3 regions of the Enterobacter sp. B79-1 genome follow, and region 3 is predicted to be linked to each of the others. Evidence: riboswitches for the same ligand, from Rfam matches in the RefSeq annotation. Region 3 holds a riboswitch; each other region holds the start of a gene.
The links. Region 3 has a riboswitch for thiamine pyrophosphate ahead of thiM (hydroxyethylthiazole kinase). Riboswitches for the same ligand answer to the same signal wherever they lie in the genome.
Positions count from the first base shown of each region.

Region 1: linked by a shared signal. The riboswitch ahead of thiB (thiamine ABC transporter substrate binding subunit) and the one ahead of thiM (hydroxyethylthiazole kinase) in region 3 are both predicted to bind thiamine pyrophosphate.
Region 2: linked by a shared signal. The riboswitch ahead of thiC (phosphomethylpyrimidine synthase ThiC) and the one ahead of thiM (hydroxyethylthiazole kinase) in region 3 are both predicted to bind thiamine pyrophosphate.

Region 1 covers NZ_JBYAZJ010000003.1:150,788-156,802, reverse strand. Annotated here, with positions in the region: gene thiP (thiamine/thiamine pyrophosphate ABC transporter permease ThiP) at 1-1,160, opposite strand, end outside; gene thiB (thiamine ABC transporter substrate binding subunit) at 1,136-2,119, opposite strand; TPP riboswitch at 2,151-2,251, opposite strand; gene sgrR (HTH-type transcriptional regulator SgrR) at 2,288-3,943, opposite strand; gene sgrT (glucose uptake inhibitor SgrT) at 4,032-4,184, shown strand; gene AC2T6E_RS11100 (sugar efflux transporter) at 4,305-5,483, shown strand; gene AC2T6E_RS11095 (Hok/Gef family protein) at 5,701-5,853, shown strand; gene leuD (3-isopropylmalate dehydratase small subunit) at 5,945-6,015, opposite strand, start outside.
Region 2 covers NZ_JBYAZJ010000013.1:18,757-24,771, forward strand. Annotated here, with positions in the region: gene thiC (phosphomethylpyrimidine synthase ThiC) at 1-1,882, opposite strand, end outside; TPP riboswitch at 1,960-2,069, opposite strand; gene AC2T6E_RS22240 (Rsd/AlgQ family anti-sigma factor) at 2,124-2,621, opposite strand; gene nudC (NAD(+) diphosphatase) at 2,717-3,490, shown strand; gene hemE (uroporphyrinogen decarboxylase) at 3,529-4,593, shown strand; gene nfi (deoxyribonuclease V) at 4,603-5,274, shown strand; gene AC2T6E_RS22260 (YjaG family protein) at 5,316-5,906, shown strand.
Region 3 covers NZ_JBYAZJ010000002.1:179,622-185,636, forward strand. Annotated here, with positions in the region: gene AC2T6E_RS08660 (diaminobutyrate--2-oxoglutarate transaminase) at 1-114, opposite strand, end outside; gene AC2T6E_RS08665 (hypothetical protein) at 428-862, opposite strand; TPP riboswitch at 1,408-1,505, shown strand; gene thiM (hydroxyethylthiazole kinase) at 1,541-2,311, shown strand; gene thiD (bifunctional hydroxymethylpyrimidine kinase/phosphomethylpyrimidine kinase) at 2,308-3,108, shown strand; gene AC2T6E_RS08680 (GntR family transcriptional regulator) at 3,151-3,897, shown strand; gene AC2T6E_RS08685 (PfkB family carbohydrate kinase) at 3,871-4,824, opposite strand; gene AC2T6E_RS08690 (ADP-ribosylglycohydrolase family protein) at 4,821-5,825, opposite strand; gene AC2T6E_RS08695 (nucleoside permease) at 5,822-6,015, opposite strand, start outside.

The DNA of each region.
Region 1 (6,015 bases), on a different contig from region 3:
GCGAGCACGATGCCCGGCATCGCCAGAATCAACATACCCGTCAGCTCCAGCATTTGCCCGGCCTTACGGGCCTGACGCGCGTAGAGTTCGCGGCTGCTCCACAGCAGCATCATGGTCAGTATGACGCACAACAGCCCGGCAGCCAGCGCTATGCGTACCGAGGTCCAGGTTGCCTGCCAGAGCACGGGCTGTTGCAACACGGACACAAGATTGAGGTTCAGTCCGTCAACGATAACGGCCAGAAGCGGCGGCAGCAATAGCAGGAGCGCCAACGCAATCAGGATAAAATCGATGACGCGGCTGTGCAGGCTATCCTGCGGATCGCGCCAGCCTGCTATCTGATTACTGCCGGGAGGAAGGGCTTTACTCAGCCGCTGGCTGAGCAGCACCAGCGCGAGGCAGCAAATCATCTGCACCATCGCCAGCAGCGCGGCGCGGCCCGGATCGTAGTCGTAACTCAGCGCCTGGTAGATCGCCAGCTCGATGGTGGTGGCCTGCGGCCCGCCGCCGAGTGACAGCACGGTGGCAAAGCTGGCGAAGCAGAGCATGAAGATTAATGCCGCCACGGGTGGGATCTGGCGGCGCAGCCACGGCCATTCCACGAAGCGGAAGAAAGACGCGCCGCGCATACCTAGCTGGGCGGCAATCTGGCGCTGTTCGCCGGGTATGTTTTCCAGCGCCTGTAAAAAGAGGCGCGTCGCCATCGGCATATTGAAAAAGACGTGCGCGAGCAGAATACCCTTCAGCCCGTAGGGGGAGAAGGTCCACTCTAGCCCTGACAACGCAAAGAGCGAGGCCAGCCAGCCCTGGCGGCCGTACACGCTCAGGATGCCAAATACGGCTACCAGCACCGGCAGGATCAGCGTCATGGCGCATAGGCGCAGCAGCGCCTGCCTGCCGGGAAAACGCCGCCGATACAGTGCTCGCGCAAGAAAAATGGCCGGGATCACCGAGAGCAGGGCAGAAAGAAACGCCTGCCAGAAGGAGAACCGGATCACGTGCCAGAGGTAGCTGTCGTGCCAGAGGGCGAGCAGGTCACTCTCCGGCGCGTTAAACCACAGTGCAAGGAATGCCCCCAGGCTGACCGCCACCATCAGCAGGGCGGCGAGCAGACCGGGGATTAACCAGCCGGGAATCAACGGCTGACGGCGCGTTGCCATTCACTTACCCATGCGGCACGCTGCGCGGCGACCTGCTGCGGCGTAAATTCCAGCGAGGTTGTTGGTTTGGTCAACCGATCGAAACCTGCTGGCAGCGCAACGTTAGTGACCGGATACATCCAGTTGCCTGCGGGAATCGCATTCTGGAACGCCGGTGAAACCATGAACTTCAGGAACTTCTCTGCCAGCTCCGGCTGCTTGCTGGCGGCGGTACGCGCGGCGACTTCCACCTGCAGATAGTGCCCTTCAGCAAAATCAGCGGCAGCATAGTTATCTTTCTTCTCGGCGATAATGTGGTAGGCCGGAGAGGTGGTGTAGCTCAGCACCAGATCGCTTTCGCCTTTCAGGAACAGGCCATAGGCTTCGCTCCAGCCTTTGGTCACGGTGACGGTTTTGGCGGCCAGTTTCTGCCACGCTTCCGGCGCGTTATCCCCGTAGACTTTTTGCATCCACAGCAGCAGGCCCAGGCCCGGCGTGCTGGTGCGCGGATCTTCATAAATCACGCGCCATTTCTGGTCACTTTCCACCAGCTCTTTCAGGCTCGTCGGCGGGTTTTTCAGCTTATTTTTGTCGTAAACAAAAGCAAAGTAGCCGTAATCGAACGGCACAAAGGTGTCGTTTTTCCAGCCGCCCGGCACGTTAACGGCATCTGCCGCGACGCCGCTTTTGGCAAACAGTTTGGTTTGCGAGGCGGCGTCCAGCAGGTTGTTATCCAGCCCGAGCACCACGTCGGCCTTACTGTTTTTCCCTTCCATGCGCAGACGGTTGAGCAGCGACACGCCATCTTCCAGCGCCACGAACTTCAGCTCGCAGTTGCAGTCGGCTTCAAAGGCTTTTTTGACTACCGGGCCAGGGCCCCAGTCGGCAGAGAAGGAGTCATAGGTGTAGACCGTCAGGACGGGCTTCGCAAAAGCAGGCAGCGCAAACAGCGCCAGCAGGGGGAGAACTTTTTTTAACACTTTGCACCTCAAAGTTGAGTGGCAAAGGATTTTGAGCGACAGCCTCAAATCCCTTCGCCGGCGTTATCCGGATCAGGTTCGACGGGTATTATCTCAGCGCACATCAGTGATGCAGCACCCCGTTGAGAACGGCGCTATTGTAATGATTTGGTGAATATTACGAAAGCGTTATGGCTCCGGCGGTGCAAACCAGGCGGATTTAAAATCAAACCAGCCCAGGGTATTCATCCGCAGGCCGCGCATGCTGCGCTGTCCCTGGATCATCAGCCAGTGGTGGATCAGCGGCACGATCGCCTGTTCGGCAAGTAACGCCTGGCACCACGTGGCTAAATTCATCTCGCCCGCGCGCCACAAGGCGGCGTCCTGCTGCCAGTCTCGATCGATGCAGTGCTGGATCAGCGGGACTTCATACAGGTGCGAGAAGAGCGAGAAATCGAGCGGCAGGGTGAAGTTGGCGCTGTTCAGCCAGATATCACTGGTGATATCTCCCTGGTGCCATTCGTCATAGTCAACTTCTTTGACCTCCAGCGTTACCCCTTCGGCCGCCAGCAGTCGGGCCATGATTCTTGCGATAAAACGATGCTCCACATGCTCGCGGTAGTAGGTCAGGGTGATGGACTCCAGCCCTGCAGGCTTTTCGCTACGCGCTGGACGAGCGTGGTGCCAGCGTGGAAGCAGGCCGTAGGCCGGGAACCACCAGGCCTGATACTGAACGTCGGCATGATAAATCAGATTCGCGGGGGCCAGAATGTGGCTGATCCACTCACGCACCTGAGGATTTGCGCCGCGATGGGTGCGGCGGTCAAACAGCAGATAATAACAGCCCTCTTCAAGGCGGCTCTCGACGGCCTTTTCGCCTGTCGTCGGCCCTTCCAGCGTTAGCCCGCAGCTCAGGTCTTCGTTGAGATCCGGTAATACCCACACGTTCACTTCGTCGATCAGCGCCCGATAGCCAAAATAGTCATCAAAGGCGCGGATCTTCAGCTGGTTGCTGTTGTTTCGGGAGACGGCATAAGGGCCGGTACCAATTGGCTGGCTGGCGAAATTATTCAGCGATTCCCACTCGCCGGGCAAAATCATCGACGGCACATAGCCCAGCAGCCAGGGGAGCCACTTATCCTGCTGCGACAGTTCAATATCCAGCGTCCACGCCGTAGGGGAGTGGACGCGCGAAATATGTGAGTAGAGGGGGAGCTTGCGGGCGCGTTCCAGAGAAGAGATGACGTCGCTCATTTCCAGCTCGCGGCCATGATGAAAATGGATGCCGGGGCGTAAAAAGAAGCGCCAGTGGAGTGAAGAGAGTTGCTGCCAGTGGTGCGCGATATCGGCTTCCAGTTCCCCGTTTTCCTCATTTATCCGCGTCAGCCCGCTGAAGATTTGCCGGGCCATATGGGTTTCAGATCGCCGTAACGCCGTGCCGGGCAATAGATTTTTCATTGGACGGTAGTAAAGCACCCGCAGAATATGGCGGCCCTGACGAAAGCTGCGCCCCAGATGGGAAACCAGCATCTGGCGCACGGCGGCTTTGTCGCCCACCAGCTGTACCAGCTGCTCGATGCGGTCCTGCTCCAGAAGATCTTCCGCCCGCTGCTGCTGCAGCGCCAGGCCGGTATAGAGGAACGTCAGGCGCGAGCGCTTGCCGCGTCCCGCTTCGGCTTCCCAGTTTAGCCAGCCCTGCTGCTGCATGGTGTTGAGCAGCGTGCGCATGTGTCGGCGCGAACAGTTGAGCAGGTCAGCCAGCTCGTTCAGCGTGGTCTCCTGCGATTGCCCCTCGCAGCATTGCCAGAGGCGGATAAATTGTTGTTGCAGACGACCAGAAGGCATAAAAGGGGAACTCCTGACAAAAAACCAGCAATTTATTAATCCCTATATTAGGACAATAATCCTTCCCGATGAAGTGAGGAGGTAAATTATGAAGAGGTCTACCGCACGTCAGTTTTATCAGCAGTACTTTTCAGCGACAAAAGGATTGTCCTGGCTGGCCCGCCAGTGCGCAGAGCAACGGCTGAAAACGTTAGAAGAATTGATGCAGTGGGACGTTACGAAACCGACCTCTTCTCGCTAACTCGCCTCGATCATGTGTGACTGAGTATTGGTGCTAATCACCCGCCAGCAAAATGTTTTTGCTGGCTTTTTTCGTTTACTATTTCACCCAATTTCGATTTGCTTTCACAAGGACTTGCGCATGCTGTGGTTGATGACGATGGGGCGACGCCTGAACGGCGTGTATGCCGCTTTTATGCTGGTCGCCTTTATGATGGGCGTGGCGGGGGCACTTCAGGCACCGACGCTGAGCCTGTTTCTCAGCCGCGAGGTGGGGGCGCAGCCGTTTTGGGTGGGGCTGTTTTATACCGTCAACGCCATTGCCGGGATCCTGGTCAGCCTGTGGCTGGCAAAACGATCCGACAGTCAGGGTGACAGGCGCAAGCTGATCCTCTTTTGCTGTGTGATGGCCGTAGGCAACGCGCTGCTGTTTGCCTTTAACCGTCATTATTTGACCCTCATTACCTGCGGCGTGCTGCTGGCGTCACTGGCGAACACTGCCATGCCGCAGCTGTTCGCGCTGGCCCGCGAATACGCCGATAGCTCGGCGCGGGAAGTGGTGATGTTCAGCTCGGTGATGCGCGCGCAGCTCTCGCTGGCGTGGGTCATCGGACCGCCGCTGGCCTTCATGCTGGCATTGAACTACGGCTTCACCACCATGTTCTCCATTGCCGCCGGGATTTTTGTCATCAGTCTGGCATTGATTGCCTTCGCGCTTCCGTCTGTGGCGCGTGTCGAACAGACGACGGATACACCTGTCACCCAGGTGAGCGGCTGGCAGGACAAAAACGTCCGCATGCTGTTTATTGCCTCCACGCTGATGTGGACCTGCAACACCATGTATATCATTGATATGCCGCTGTGGATCAGCAGCGATTTGGGTTTACCGGACAAGCTCGCGGGGATCCTCATGGGGACCGCCGCCGGGCTGGAGATTCCGGCAATGATTCTGGCGGGATACTACGTTAAGCGCTTCGGAAAGCGTCGGATGATGATTGTCGCCGTGGCGGCCGGGGTGCTGTTCTACGCGGGGCTGATTCTTTTCCATTCACGTGAAGCGTTGCTGGCGCTGCAGCTGTTTAACGCCGTGTTTATTGGGATTGTTGCCGGGATCGGCATGCTCTGGTTCCAGGATTTAATGCCGGGCCGCGCCGGGTCGGCGACCACGCTTTTTACCAACAGTATTTCGACCGGAGTGATCCTGGCGGGGGTGATTCAGGGGGCGCTGGCGCAAAGTTACGGGCATGGCTCAGTTTACTGGATGATTGCCGCGATTTCGGTGGTTACGCTTGGGCTGACCTGCCGGGTTAAGGATGTCTGATTCTGGAAGGCGGCTTCACGAAATGAAACGACTTTCTGACAGGTACCTGGAAGGAGAATAGAGTGCGTGGCGGGTGCTTGAGGCTGTTTGCCTCAGGCTTTCGCAAGAGGCAAACAGTGGAGAGTCCCACATCAAAAAAACTGATGGGGAGACAAACTTCACAACCATCATTGCGAGGTTAGTCTCTTCATTGCCGAAAAGCAATAAGGAGGCTGGAATGCCAAAACGTACTCTGCTGTTAGGTTTGTTTCTGATCTGTACGACGCTGTTGATCTTCACCTGGATGGTGCGCGACTCACTGTGCGAGCTGCACTTCAGACAGGAGAAAACAGAGCTGGCGGCAGTGTTGGCTTACGAAGCAAAACGTTAGCGGTATTGGCGGGGAAGTTTCCCCGCCTCTCCAGAGTGGTTGAGCCTCAACGCACCCTTATCAATGGCCCGCGCCCTGCGGGCCATTGCCTTTAGCCCATAAACGCAGGCTGTTTTTTCTCGTACGCTGAGATAGCGTCTTCGTGCTGGAGAGTTAAACCAA
Region 2 (6,015 bases), on a different contig from region 3:
TTTTGAGGTAGATTTCGCCGCCTTTGGCGCGGAAGGTTTCTGACATGTCCGCCATACCCACTTCAATGGTTTGCGCGGCGGCGTAGTCGCGCACCTCCTGGCTGATTTTCATCGAGCAGAATTTTGGCCCGCACATGGAGCAGAAGTGCGCGACTTTGCCCGATTCCTGCGGCAGGGTCTCGTCGTGATAGGCGCGCGCGGTGAACGGGTCCAGCGCCAGGTTGAACTGGTCTTCCCAGCGAAATTCAAAGCGTGCCTTCGACATGGCGTTATCGCGGATTTGCGCGCCCGGGTGGCCTTTCGCCAAATCCGCCGCGTGGGCGGCAATCTTGTAGGTAATCAGCCCCTGCTTAACGTCCTCTTTGTTAGGCAGGCCGAGGTGCTCTTTCGGCGTCACGTAGCAGAGCATGGCGCAGCCGAACCAGCCGATCATCGCCGCCCCAATGCCTGACGTGAAGTGGTCATAGCCCGGCGCGATGTCGGTTGTCAGTGGCCCCAGCGTGTAGAACGGCGCTTCGTGGCAGTGCTCCAGCTCCTCGGTCATATTGCGGCGGATCATCTGCATCGGCACATGGCCTGGGCCTTCAATCATCACCTGCACGTCGTATTCCCAGGCGATTTTGGTCAGCTCGCCCAGCGTGTGCAGCTCGGCAAACTGCGCTTCGTCATTCGCGTCGCGAATAGAGCCCGGACGCAAGCCGTCGCCCAGTGACAGCGACACGTCGTACGCGGCGCAGATTTCACAGATCTCGCGGAAGTGTTCGTAGAGGAAGTTTTCCTGATGATGGGAAAGGCACCACTTCGCCATGATGGAACCGCCGCGCGAGACGATGCCGGTCAGGCGTTTCGCCGTCATCGGCACGTAGCGCAGCAGCACGCCCGCGTGAATGGTGAAGTAGTCCACGCCCTGTTCCGCCTGCTCCAGCAGCGTGTCGCGGAACGCTTCCCAGGTGAGGTCTTCGGCAATACCGTTGACCTTCTCCAGCGCCTGATAAATCGGTACGGTGCCAATCGGTACCGGGCTGTTACGCAGGATCCACTCGCGGGTTTCGTGAATATAGCGGCCGGTGGAGAGGTCCATTACCGTGTCCGCACCCCAGCGCGTGGACCAGACCAGCTTTTCCACCTCTTCTTCGATGGAGGAGGTCACGGCCGAGTTGCCGATGTTAGCGTTGACCTTCACCAGGAAGTTGCGGCCAATAATCATCGGCTCGGATTCCGGGTGGTTGATGTTGGCGGGGATAATGGCGCGACCGGCAGCCACTTCGTCACGCACAAATTCCGGCGTGATGTTCTCCGGCAGACGAGCGCCAAAGCCTTCGCCCGGATGCTGATAGCGCAGTATTTCGCTACGGATGCGCTCGCGACCCATGTTTTCGCGGATGGCGATGAACTCCATCTCCGGCGTGACGATGCCCTGGCGCGCGTAGTGCAGCTGGGTCACGCATTTGCCCGCTTTAGCACGTTTTGGCGTCAGCAGGCCGGTAAAGCGCAACTCGTCCAAACCGTCGTCGGCCAGGCGTTCTTTGGTGTAAGCAGAGCTTTGCTCGTTTAGCGCTTCGCTGTCATTACGCGCGTCAATCCACGGCTGGCGCAGCTTTGCCAGACCCTGCTGGACGTTAATTGCCACATTGGGATCGCCATACGGGCCGGAGGTGTCGTATACCGGCACGGCTTCGTTGTCTTCGAACTGCGGATCCTCTTTGCTGCCGCCGATAAGCGTCGGGCTGAGCTGGATCTCACGCATCGGGACGCGAATATCGGCCTGCGAGCCGGAAATGTAGATACGTTTAGAGTTCGGGAAAGCAGTGCCTTCCAGGGTGTCGATGAAGTGTTGGGCCTGTGCGCGCTGTTCGCGGCGGGTCAGTTTTGCAGTAGACATAGCTCATTCCAAAGTGAAGGACATGGCTTGTCAGACGACGGATGAAGCAAGAGAGGATCGCCCTCAGGCGATACAACAGCTGTGTGACTCTTGTTCCCTTCGCAGGTATTAGCCTGATCAGGTTCCGCGGATCCCGAATTAACGGTCTCAGCCCGTGCTTTCACACTGGGCACTCCGACAAGAAAAATCCCCCTCGTGAGAGGGGCGAATGGTTGTAAATTACTCGTTAACGATTAAGAACTCAAGCAGGGCGCGCGACGTTCTCTTCATTGCTGGTATTCACGTCATTGTCCAGCACGAGGGCGATCAGCTTATCTTCCAGCGTGAATCGCTCCTCCAGCGCTTCACCGAGATCGGACAGCGCCTGCTGAAACTCAAGATAGTTATCGTGATCGATGGCGTTTTCGAGCGTGGAATCGTAGTAATCCATGATCTGCTGGGTGTTGGCTTCCAGCAGCGGATAGAGTTTGCTGGCCGCTAAATACGGTGTTGTCCCTTCCATTTCGCGGATAATGCGTTCATAAATATTGAAATGGCCGTCGGACAGGTAGTCGACCAGGCTCTGGCAAAAATCATCCAGCGCTTTTTCATTCAGCCGCATGAACGATTCTTTGCCAGGCTTAATACCGACCAGATTGTAATAAGCCACGAGTAGATGCTTGCGCACGTGTAGCCAGCGATCCACCAGTTTGTTACTTCCTCTAACGCGCTCAGTCAGGCTTTCTAGCTGGTTTAACATGGTCGACTCCGCAAGGTTTAGGATTGAATCTGCTTATCCAAAATGTAACCACAATGCTAACAACATGTCAGTGAAGCGAAGGTAGTGCAATAGATATGGATCGTATTATTGAAAAATCAGATCTGGGTTGGTGGATCGTCAGTCACGAACAAAAATTATGGCTGCCCGCCGGGGAAATCCCTCACGGCACGGCGGAAACGTTCGATCTTGTCGGACAAACCGCGCTGTGGATCGGCGAGTGGCAGGGCGAGCCGGTGTGGTTGATCCAACAAGCGCGTCGCCAGGATATGGGGTCTGTGCGGCAGGTGCTGGATCAGGATGTCGGGCTGTTCCAGCTGGCGGGGCGCGGCGTGCAGCTGGCGGAGTTTTACCGCTCGCATAAATACTGCGGCTACTGCGGTCATACCATGCACCCGAGCAAAACCGAGTGGGCGATGCTCTGCAGCCACTGCCGCGAGCGCTACTATCCTCAGATTGCACCCTGCATTATCGTCGCTATCCGTCGGGAGGATTCCATCCTGCTGGCGCAGCATACTCGTCATCGCAACGGCATTCACACCGTGCTGGCCGGGTTCGTCGAAGTAGGCGAAACGCTGGAGCAGGCGGTGGCGCGCGAGGTGATGGAAGAGAGCAGTATTAAGGTGAAGAACCTGCGCTACGTCACCTCCCAGCCCTGGCCGTTCCCGATGTCGCTGATGACCGCGTTTATGGCGGAATACGATAGCGGCGAGATCGTTATCGATCAGAAAGAGCTGCTGGAAGCGAACTGGTATCGCTATGACGATTTACCGCTGTTGCCTCCGCCGGGCACCGTGGCGCGTCGGCTGATAGAAGATACCGTGGCGATGTGTCGGGCCGAGTATGAGTAGTGTTACACTGAGGCCATGACGCTTAAGGAACTGCAAAAATGACCGAACTGAAGAACGATCGTTATCTGCGTGCGCTGCTGCGCCAGCCCGTTGATGTCACCCCGGTGTGGATGATGCGCCAGGCGGGACGCTATCTGCCAGAGTACAAAGCCACGCGCGCGCAGGCGGGCGATTTTATGTCGCTGTGCAAAAACGCCGAGCTGGCCTGCGAAGTCACGCTCCAGCCGCTGCGCCGCTTCCCGCTGGATGCTGCGATCCTCTTCTCGGATATTCTGACCATTCCGGATGCAATGGGCCTTGGCCTGTACTTCGAAACCGGTGAAGGTCCGCGTTTCACCTCCCCAATCAAAAGCAAAGCCGACGTGGATAAGCTGCCGATCCCCGATCCGGAAGGCGAGCTGGGCTACGTGATGAACGCCGTACGCACCATCCGCCGCGAGCTGAAAGGCGAAGTGCCGCTGATTGGCTTCTCCGGCAGCCCGTGGACGCTGGCGACCTATATGGTGGAAGGGGGCAGCAGCAAAGCCTTCACCATGATTAAAAAGATGATGTACGCCGAGCCGCTGGCGCTGCATGCGCTGCTCGACAAGCTGGCGAAGAGCGTCACGCTCTATCTGAACGCGCAGATTAAAGCCGGTGCGCAGTCGGTGATGATTTTCGATACCTGGGGCGGCGTGCTGACCGGACGCGATTATCAGCAGTTCTCCCTGTATTACATGCACAAAATCGTCGACGGTCTGCTGCGGGAAAATGAAGGCCGCCGCGTGCCGGTGACGCTGTTCACCAAAGGTGGCGGTCAGTGGCTGGAAGCGATGGCGGCGACCGGCTGTGACGCGCTGGGCCTCGACTGGACCACCGATATCGCCGATGCGCGCCGTCGCGTGGGCGACAAAGTGGCGCTGCAGGGAAATATGGATCCGTCCATGCTCTATGCTCAGCCCGCCCGCATTGAAGAAGAAGTGTCGACTATACTGTCTGGTTTCGGCCAGGGTGAAGGCCACGTCTTTAACCTCGGCCACGGCATTCATCAGGATGTGCCGCCAGAACACGCTGGCGTATTTGTGGAGGCGGTGCATCGGCTTTCTGCCCAGTATCACAAGTAAGGAGTGGTTATGGATCTCGCGTCGCTACGCGCTCAACAAATCGAACTGGCTTCATCGGTGATCCGCGAGGATCGTCTGGATAAGGATCCTCCGCAGTACATTGGCGGAGCGGACGTCGGGTTCGAGCAGGGTGGGGAAGTGACGCGAGCGGCGATGGTGGTACTGAAATACCCTTCGCTTGAGCTGGTGGAGTATAAGGTGGCGCGTATCGCGACCACCATGCCGTACATTCCGGGCTTTCTCTCCTTTCGCGAATATCCCGCGCTGCTGGCAGCGTGGGAGCAACTCTCGCAAAAACCTGACCTGCTGTTTGTTGATGGACACGGTATTTCACACCCGCGCCGTTTAGGCGTTGCCAGCCACTTTGGGCTGCTGGTGGATGTGCCGACCATCGGCGTCGCCAAGAAACGCCTGTGCGGCGCGTTTGAACCTCTCTCCGCCGAGCCGGGTGCGCTGGCGCCGCTTATCCATAAAGGCGAGCAGTTAGCGTGGGTCTGGCGCAGCAAGGTGCGCTGTAACCCGCTCTTTATCGCCACCGGTCACCGGGTGAGCATGGACAGCGCCCTGGCGTGGGTACAGCGCTGCATGAAGGGCTACCGCTTACCGGAGCCGACGCGCTGGGCTGATGCTGTCGCCTCCTCGCGTCCGGCATTCATTCGTTGGCAGGAAATTCAGCCGTGATTCAGGTAAACTGCGGCTAATTTTCGATTCGAGACATCATCATGTTACAAAACCCGATTCATCTGCGCCTTGAGAAGCTGGAAAGCTGGCAGCACGTGACCTTTATGGCTTGCCTGTGCGAGCGCATGTATCCCAACTATGCCGCGTTCTGCAAGCAGACGGCGTTTGGCGAAGGCCAGATTTATCGTCGTATCCTGGATTTAATCTGGGAAACGCTGACGGTAAAAGACGCGAAGGTGAATTTTGACTCCCAGCTGGAAAAGCTGGAAGAGGCGATCCCCGCTGCGGATGATTTTGACCTGTACGGTGTCTACCCGGCGATTGATGCCTGCGTGGCGTTAAGTGAGCTGATCCACTCCCGCCTGAGTGGTGAAACGCTGGAGCACGCCATCGAAGTCAGTAAAGCGTCCATTACGACCGTCGCGATGCTCGAAATGACCCAGGAAGGTCGCGAAATGACCGACGAAGAGCTGCGTGCCAACCCGGCGGTTGAACAGGAATGGGACATCCAGTGGGAAATTTTCCGCCTGCTGGCAGAGTGCGAAGAACGCGATATCGAGCTGATAAAAGGGCTGCGCGCGGACTTACGTGAGGCCGGTGAGAGCAATATTGGTATAATTTTTAACCAATGAGACAACAAAACGTGATTTAACGCCTGTTTTGTCGCTCCTCGACTCTTCCCTTCTGCCCCCCGTCTGGTCTACATTTGGGGGGCGAAAAAAAGTGGCTATCGGTGCGTGT
Region 3 (6,015 bases):
CAGTTTGCGCGGATAACTCCTGACGTTAGATTCAAACTCGGCCTGACGGGCCAGATAGGTTTCGTTGCTTTTGTGGGCATCTACGGTGTCAATACGGACTTTATCCGTCATCATATCACTCCTACAACCGCCGCTTCGTTATGAGCCACGATTGAATAAAAAGTTAAAAAACAGATGGGGGCCTGAAAAAAACGCCGCCAATATAGAGCCTTTTGCCACGGGGCTCAATGGTTAATTTGTTTACTGTTTTGTGACAGAGGGCACAGGGGGAGGGTTATCCCCGTTTCCAGAAAGAAAGTTGCACTTTATGCACAATAAAAACAGCCGCTTATGATGGTTTTGTCAGAACTGTAAAAGTAAAGAAAAGAGTGTGACAAATCGTGCTTTTCGCTGATGAAAAAGGAGGCGGATGGCCTCCTTGAACACGTTATTTCTGCCTGACCTGCAAAATGCCGTGGTCGCGACCTTTCGTTTTATTCCAGGAGGCATCGGTAATACCGTTCTCATCAAGGCTAAACGATATAACAAAGCCTTCGCCGTGAATCTCGTAGAAAGTCGCATTGAGACGTTTTACGGCCGCTTTCTTGCCGTTAAGGGTGGCGCTAAAAAAGCCGTTTGAAATTGTGGCGTTAACCGTATCAGACGAGAATGAGGCTTCACGCATCGGATCGTGAATGGTTTTCGTTTGATCGTGTTGCGCCGCGTTTTCTGCCTTGGTTTTGTTGATATCGCAAGAACCATCGCCATCGGTAATTTGGGTGCATCCGGAACGCTCCAGCTGCGCGCGATAGTGAGCATTAATCGCATAGGCCGGAGCCGCGGCCATAGTCGCGCTTATAACAATCATCATTAACTTCTTCATTTTATTGCCTTATAAACTACACAAATTATATGAAACGTACATTATGCCAATCCACACACCGACAGAAATAAGCATCAGGTATAAAGTGGCAGAGATAAAAATATATTTTGACATGCTGATAATCATATATTGAAAATGAAAACCGCTCGTAGGTGGCTTTCTGTCTGATTGTGAGAAATAACTGTGATGGACTATCCAGTAAGGTAACAATTGAAACTTTGATTAAGATCACTTAAAGCCCAATAGGCTAAAGTGGTCAGATGTTAAAAAATTTAATGTAAACATTGCCTTATGATTTTAGGTGGGGGCATCCGCTTTCATTCAAAGGTCTTTGTTTATCAGGAAAAGAGCTGTTTCTGTGCAATGTTGCTGTATATGCTGAAAATGCGGGTTTGACGGCCGTTATTATTTTAAAGAGTAACAAGACTAATAATGCGTCTAACGACGATGATTCTGAAAGCCAGATTTAGCGTTTACAATTTTTTCATCTGGCATTAGTATCCTTAACGCGGATTGATTGCATAAATTAATCACAAGCAGTTGATTTATTTGACTCGGGGTGCCCTTCTTCGTTGAAGGCTGAGAAATACCCGTATTACCTGATCTGGATAATGCCAGCGTAGGGAAGTCAGATGCCTTCCCGGTCATCGCTTCTTCACGCAAGGCAGGAGCGAACCCATGCAGCCTGACCTGCTCGATTTACACGTTTTATATCAGTTCCGAACCCGTTCCCCGCTCACGCACTGTATGACCAACGATGTTGTACAGACCTTCACTGCCAACGTGTTGCTGGCTCTCGGTGCATCGCCAGCGATGGTGATTGAGGCCGAAGAGGCCGAGCAGTTTGCTGAAATCGCCGATGCGCTGCTGATTAACGTTGGCACGCTGACCGCACCGCGCGCCCAGTCGATGCGTCGGGCGATTGAACGCGCGGTGGCGGCGGGTAAGCCCTGGACGCTCGACCCGGTTGCCGTTGGCGCGCTCGCGTTCCGCACCCGCTTTTGCCATCAAATTCTCTCCCTTAAACCAGCCGCGATCCGCGGTAACGCCTCTGAAATCCTTGCCTTTGCAGGGATGAGCGCGGGCGGGCGCGGCGTTGATACCACCGACACAGCAGCCAGCGCGGTACCTGCCGCGCAGGCTTTGGCGCGTCAGACGAATGCAATTGTCGTGGTCACGGGAGAAGTGGATTACATCACCGATGGACAGCGCACGCGTACCGTAACGGGCGGTGACCCGCTGATGACGCGCGTGGTGGGCACCGGTTGCGCGCTCTCGGCTGTCGTGGCAGCGAGCTGCTCGCTGCCGGGTGATCGCCTGGATAACGTCGCCGCTGCCTGCGGATGGATGAAGCGAGCTGGCTCAATCGCTATTGCGCAGTCTCGTGGCCCGGGCAGTTTTGCCAGCGCGTTCCTGGATGCGCTCTACACGCTGGAGGAGCAGGCATGAAGCGGATTAACGCTCTGACCATTGCCGGTACCGATCCCAGCGGCGGCGCGGGTATCCAGGCTGACCTGAAAACCTTCTCCGCGCTAGGCGCATATGGCTGTTCCGTCATTACCGCGCTGGTGGCGCAAAACACGCGCGGCGTGCAGTCGGTCTACCGTATCGAGCCGGATTTTGTTGCCGCGCAGCTGGATTCGGTGTTCAGCGACGTGCGCATTGATACCACTAAGATCGGCATGCTGGCCGAAACGGACATTGTGGAAGCGGTGGCCGAGCGGCTTAAGCGTTATCAGGTGCAAAACGTGGTGCTGGATACCGTCATGCTGGCGAAAAGTGGCGACCCGCTGCTCTCTGCCTCCGCCGTGGAGACGCTGCGCACAAAGCTGCTGCCGCAGGTGGCGCTGATCACGCCCAATCTGCCGGAAGCCGCCGCGCTGTTGGGTGCACCGCACGCGCAAAACGAACGTGAAATGAAAGCGCAGGGGAACGCGCTGCTGGCGATGGGCTGCGGCGCGGTGCTGATGAAGGGCGGTCATCTTGATGATGCCGAAAGCCCGGACTGGCTCTTTACCCGCGACGGCGAAATGCGTTTTACCGCGCCGCGCGTGCAGACCAAAAACACCCACGGTACGGGCTGCACGCTCTCTGCCGCGCTGGCTGCGCTGCGTCCACGGCATGACAGCTGGGCCGATACGGTGGGCGAAGCTAAAATCTGGCTCTCCGCGGCGCTGGCAAAAGCCGATACTCTGGAAGTCGGTCACGGTATTGGGCCGGTTCATCATTTTCATGCATGGTGGTAACCCAGTATACTGGCAGGAAACACCACGCCTGAGAAAACAGAGATGGAACAAGCGCATACCCGGTTAATCGCTCAACTGAATGAACGGATCGCCGCGCCGGACAACACGCCGCTGTACCTGAAATTTGCCGAAACGGTAAAAAATGCAGTGCGAATCGGCATGCTGGAGCACGGGAATATTTTGCCCGGCGAGCGCGATCTGAGCCAGTTAACCGGCGTGTCGCGCATTACCGTGCGTAAAGCGATGCAGGCGCTGGAGGAAGAGGGCGTGGTCACGCGCTCCCGTGGCTATGGCACGCAAATCAATAACATCTTCGAGTATTCGCTGAAAGAGGCGCGCGGGTTCTCTCAACAGGTGGTCTTGCGCGGTCAAAAACCCAATACGCTGTGGGTCAACAAGCGGGTGGTGAAGTGTCCCGAAGAGGTGGCGAACCATCTTTCAATTCCCCCCGAGAGCGAGGTTTTCCTGCTCAAGCGTATTCGCTACGTTGACGATGACGCCGTCTCGATTGAGGAGTCCTGGGTGCCGACGGGATTTATCCACGACCCCGATGCGATTGGCGTCTCGCTTTACGATTACTTCCGCAGCCAGAATATCTTCCCGCAGCGTACCCGTTCGCGCGTGAGTGCCCGTATGCCGGACAGCGAATTTCAGGCGCACATTAAGATGGACGAAAAAATACCGGTGTTGGTGATCAAGCAGGTTGCGCTTGACCAACAGCACCGGCCGATTGAGTACAGCATCAGCTACTGCCGCAGCGATCTATACGTCTTTGTGTGCGAGGAGTAATTCGTCGCGAGTCGGTGCGCAATCGCCGCCGCGGTGGCTGACCACCCAGGACGCCACGGCATTCCCCAGCAGAACCGCATCTGCCAGCGACCATCCCGCCGCCAGCCCGGCAAGCGTGCCGCCCGCGTGGCTGTCGCCTGCGCCAATGGTATCCACAACCGTAGCCGGAAATGCCGAAACCACGCCCGAGACGTCACCGTCATACCACGCGGCACCGTCTTTATCATGGCGCACAATCAGCGCGGCACCGAAACGCCGCTGCCACTGCGTGCCGAGGGTTTCCACTTCAACACCCAGTCTTTCAGCGGCAAGCTCCGCCTCCTGGCGATTGAGCGACACAATGGGTCTGCAGGCCATAATCCGCGCTATCAGCGCGTCGGGGATATCCGCGATGCGGGGGCCGAAATCGATAAAGGCCGTCACGTCCTGCAACCCCTCCAGCCAGCGTGTCAGCAGCTCGCCGCACGGCGAGGCCAGCTGATAGCCGGACAAATAGACCAGGCTGTATTGCGGAACGTGAAGCGCATCCAGCCAGCGCTGCTGCCACTGGTTCTCCACGCCGCTAAAGGACATAAAGGTGCGCTCGCCGTCTGGCTCCACCAGCGCCAGACACCAGCCGTTATCACCCGTATCGGCTTCCACCGCGCTGTGCAGATCCTGCTTCGCCATGGCGTTGCGAATAATATCCGCCCACACGCCGTGGCCGACGGGCAGGGCATTTTGCGCCGCAATGCCGAGCCGCTTCAGGGCGATGGCGATATTGAGCGCACATCCACCGATATTGACGCCCTGCTGTTTAAGCTCGATATCGCACCCGCGCCAGGGCAGGGCGTAAGCGTCGGCGATGACGTCTATCACCGCCGCGCCCAGCACCGTCACCGGGCGCGTGGCGTGCAAGGTTTCAAGGCGCTGAGCAAAAGACGTCATATGCCCTCCCGTTGCTCCCGATAGTGCAGGAGTTTTTCGCAGTAGTGACCGAAATCGAGCTGGTTAACGGCGTCGAGTTCGGCCTTCAGCGTCGGGTCAATGGCCTGCACGCCGTGCAATGCGCCGCAGATTGCTGTGGCCATTGCGCCAATGGTGTCGGTATCGCCGCCCAGGTTGGCACATAAAATGGCGCAGCGGTTTGGGTCGGTTCCCGCCAGTTCGACCATCGCAATGGCCGCCGGAACGGATTCTATGGTGCTGGTTCCGGCACCCACGAGCTGATACACCTGCTCGCTGGCGGACTCAATCCCGTTGGCTTCTCGTACGGTTTTCAGCGCGAGTTCAATACGCGCCGCGAGTGACGCGCTGAAAGTGGTGGTTTTCGCCTCCTGCGCAAAGCGGGCGATCCCCGGCAGGGCATCAACGATGTTCTGCCAGCTTTCGCCGTCGACGGCGCGGGAAATCGCCCAGGCAATCACCACCGCACCGGCAATGGCGAGATCGGATTTATGGGTCGGGCTGGAGGCCAGCGCCACCTGCTCAACAAAATGCTCCAGGCGCGTGGCCGGGAGCAGGCAGCCCAGCGGAGAGGCGCGCATCGCCGCCCCGTTGGTCACGCCGTTGTTTTCCAGTTCGCTCACCGGCTTGCCGTCGCGAATGGCGTTGAGGGCAATTTTCGAGGTGGGGCCGAGCACGTTCTTATTAAACGCGTCGAAATCCAGCGCCCAGCGAAGAATATGCTTGCCGATAACGTCCGCGTTAATCTGCCCGTCGCACTCGATAATCGCATCCGCCAGACAGAGCGCCATCGAGGTATCGTCGGTGAACTCTGCCTGGTTGAAATAGCAGGCCGCGTTATTCTCTGCCGGGCCGGGTAAGAAACGGTCGATCCAGCCGAAGTGCGCCTTGACGCGCTTTCTCGGCCACAGCTCCGACGGCATGCCCATCGCATCCCCTAACGCCTGCCCGTAAAGGGCACCGAGAACACGTTCTTGTTTCATTTAACTTCCCCTTGTGTCAGCGCGGTATCGCCATCAACCACCTCAATTGCGGTGATCTCTTTATCCGATTCGCGGAAAAACAGCATAAACAGCACGGCAATCACGGCAATCATGATTGCACCAAATGTCCACATTCCGGCCCAGTTGAAGGTCAGCCCATTCACCGGCTCTTTGTAAGCGAACATTTTTT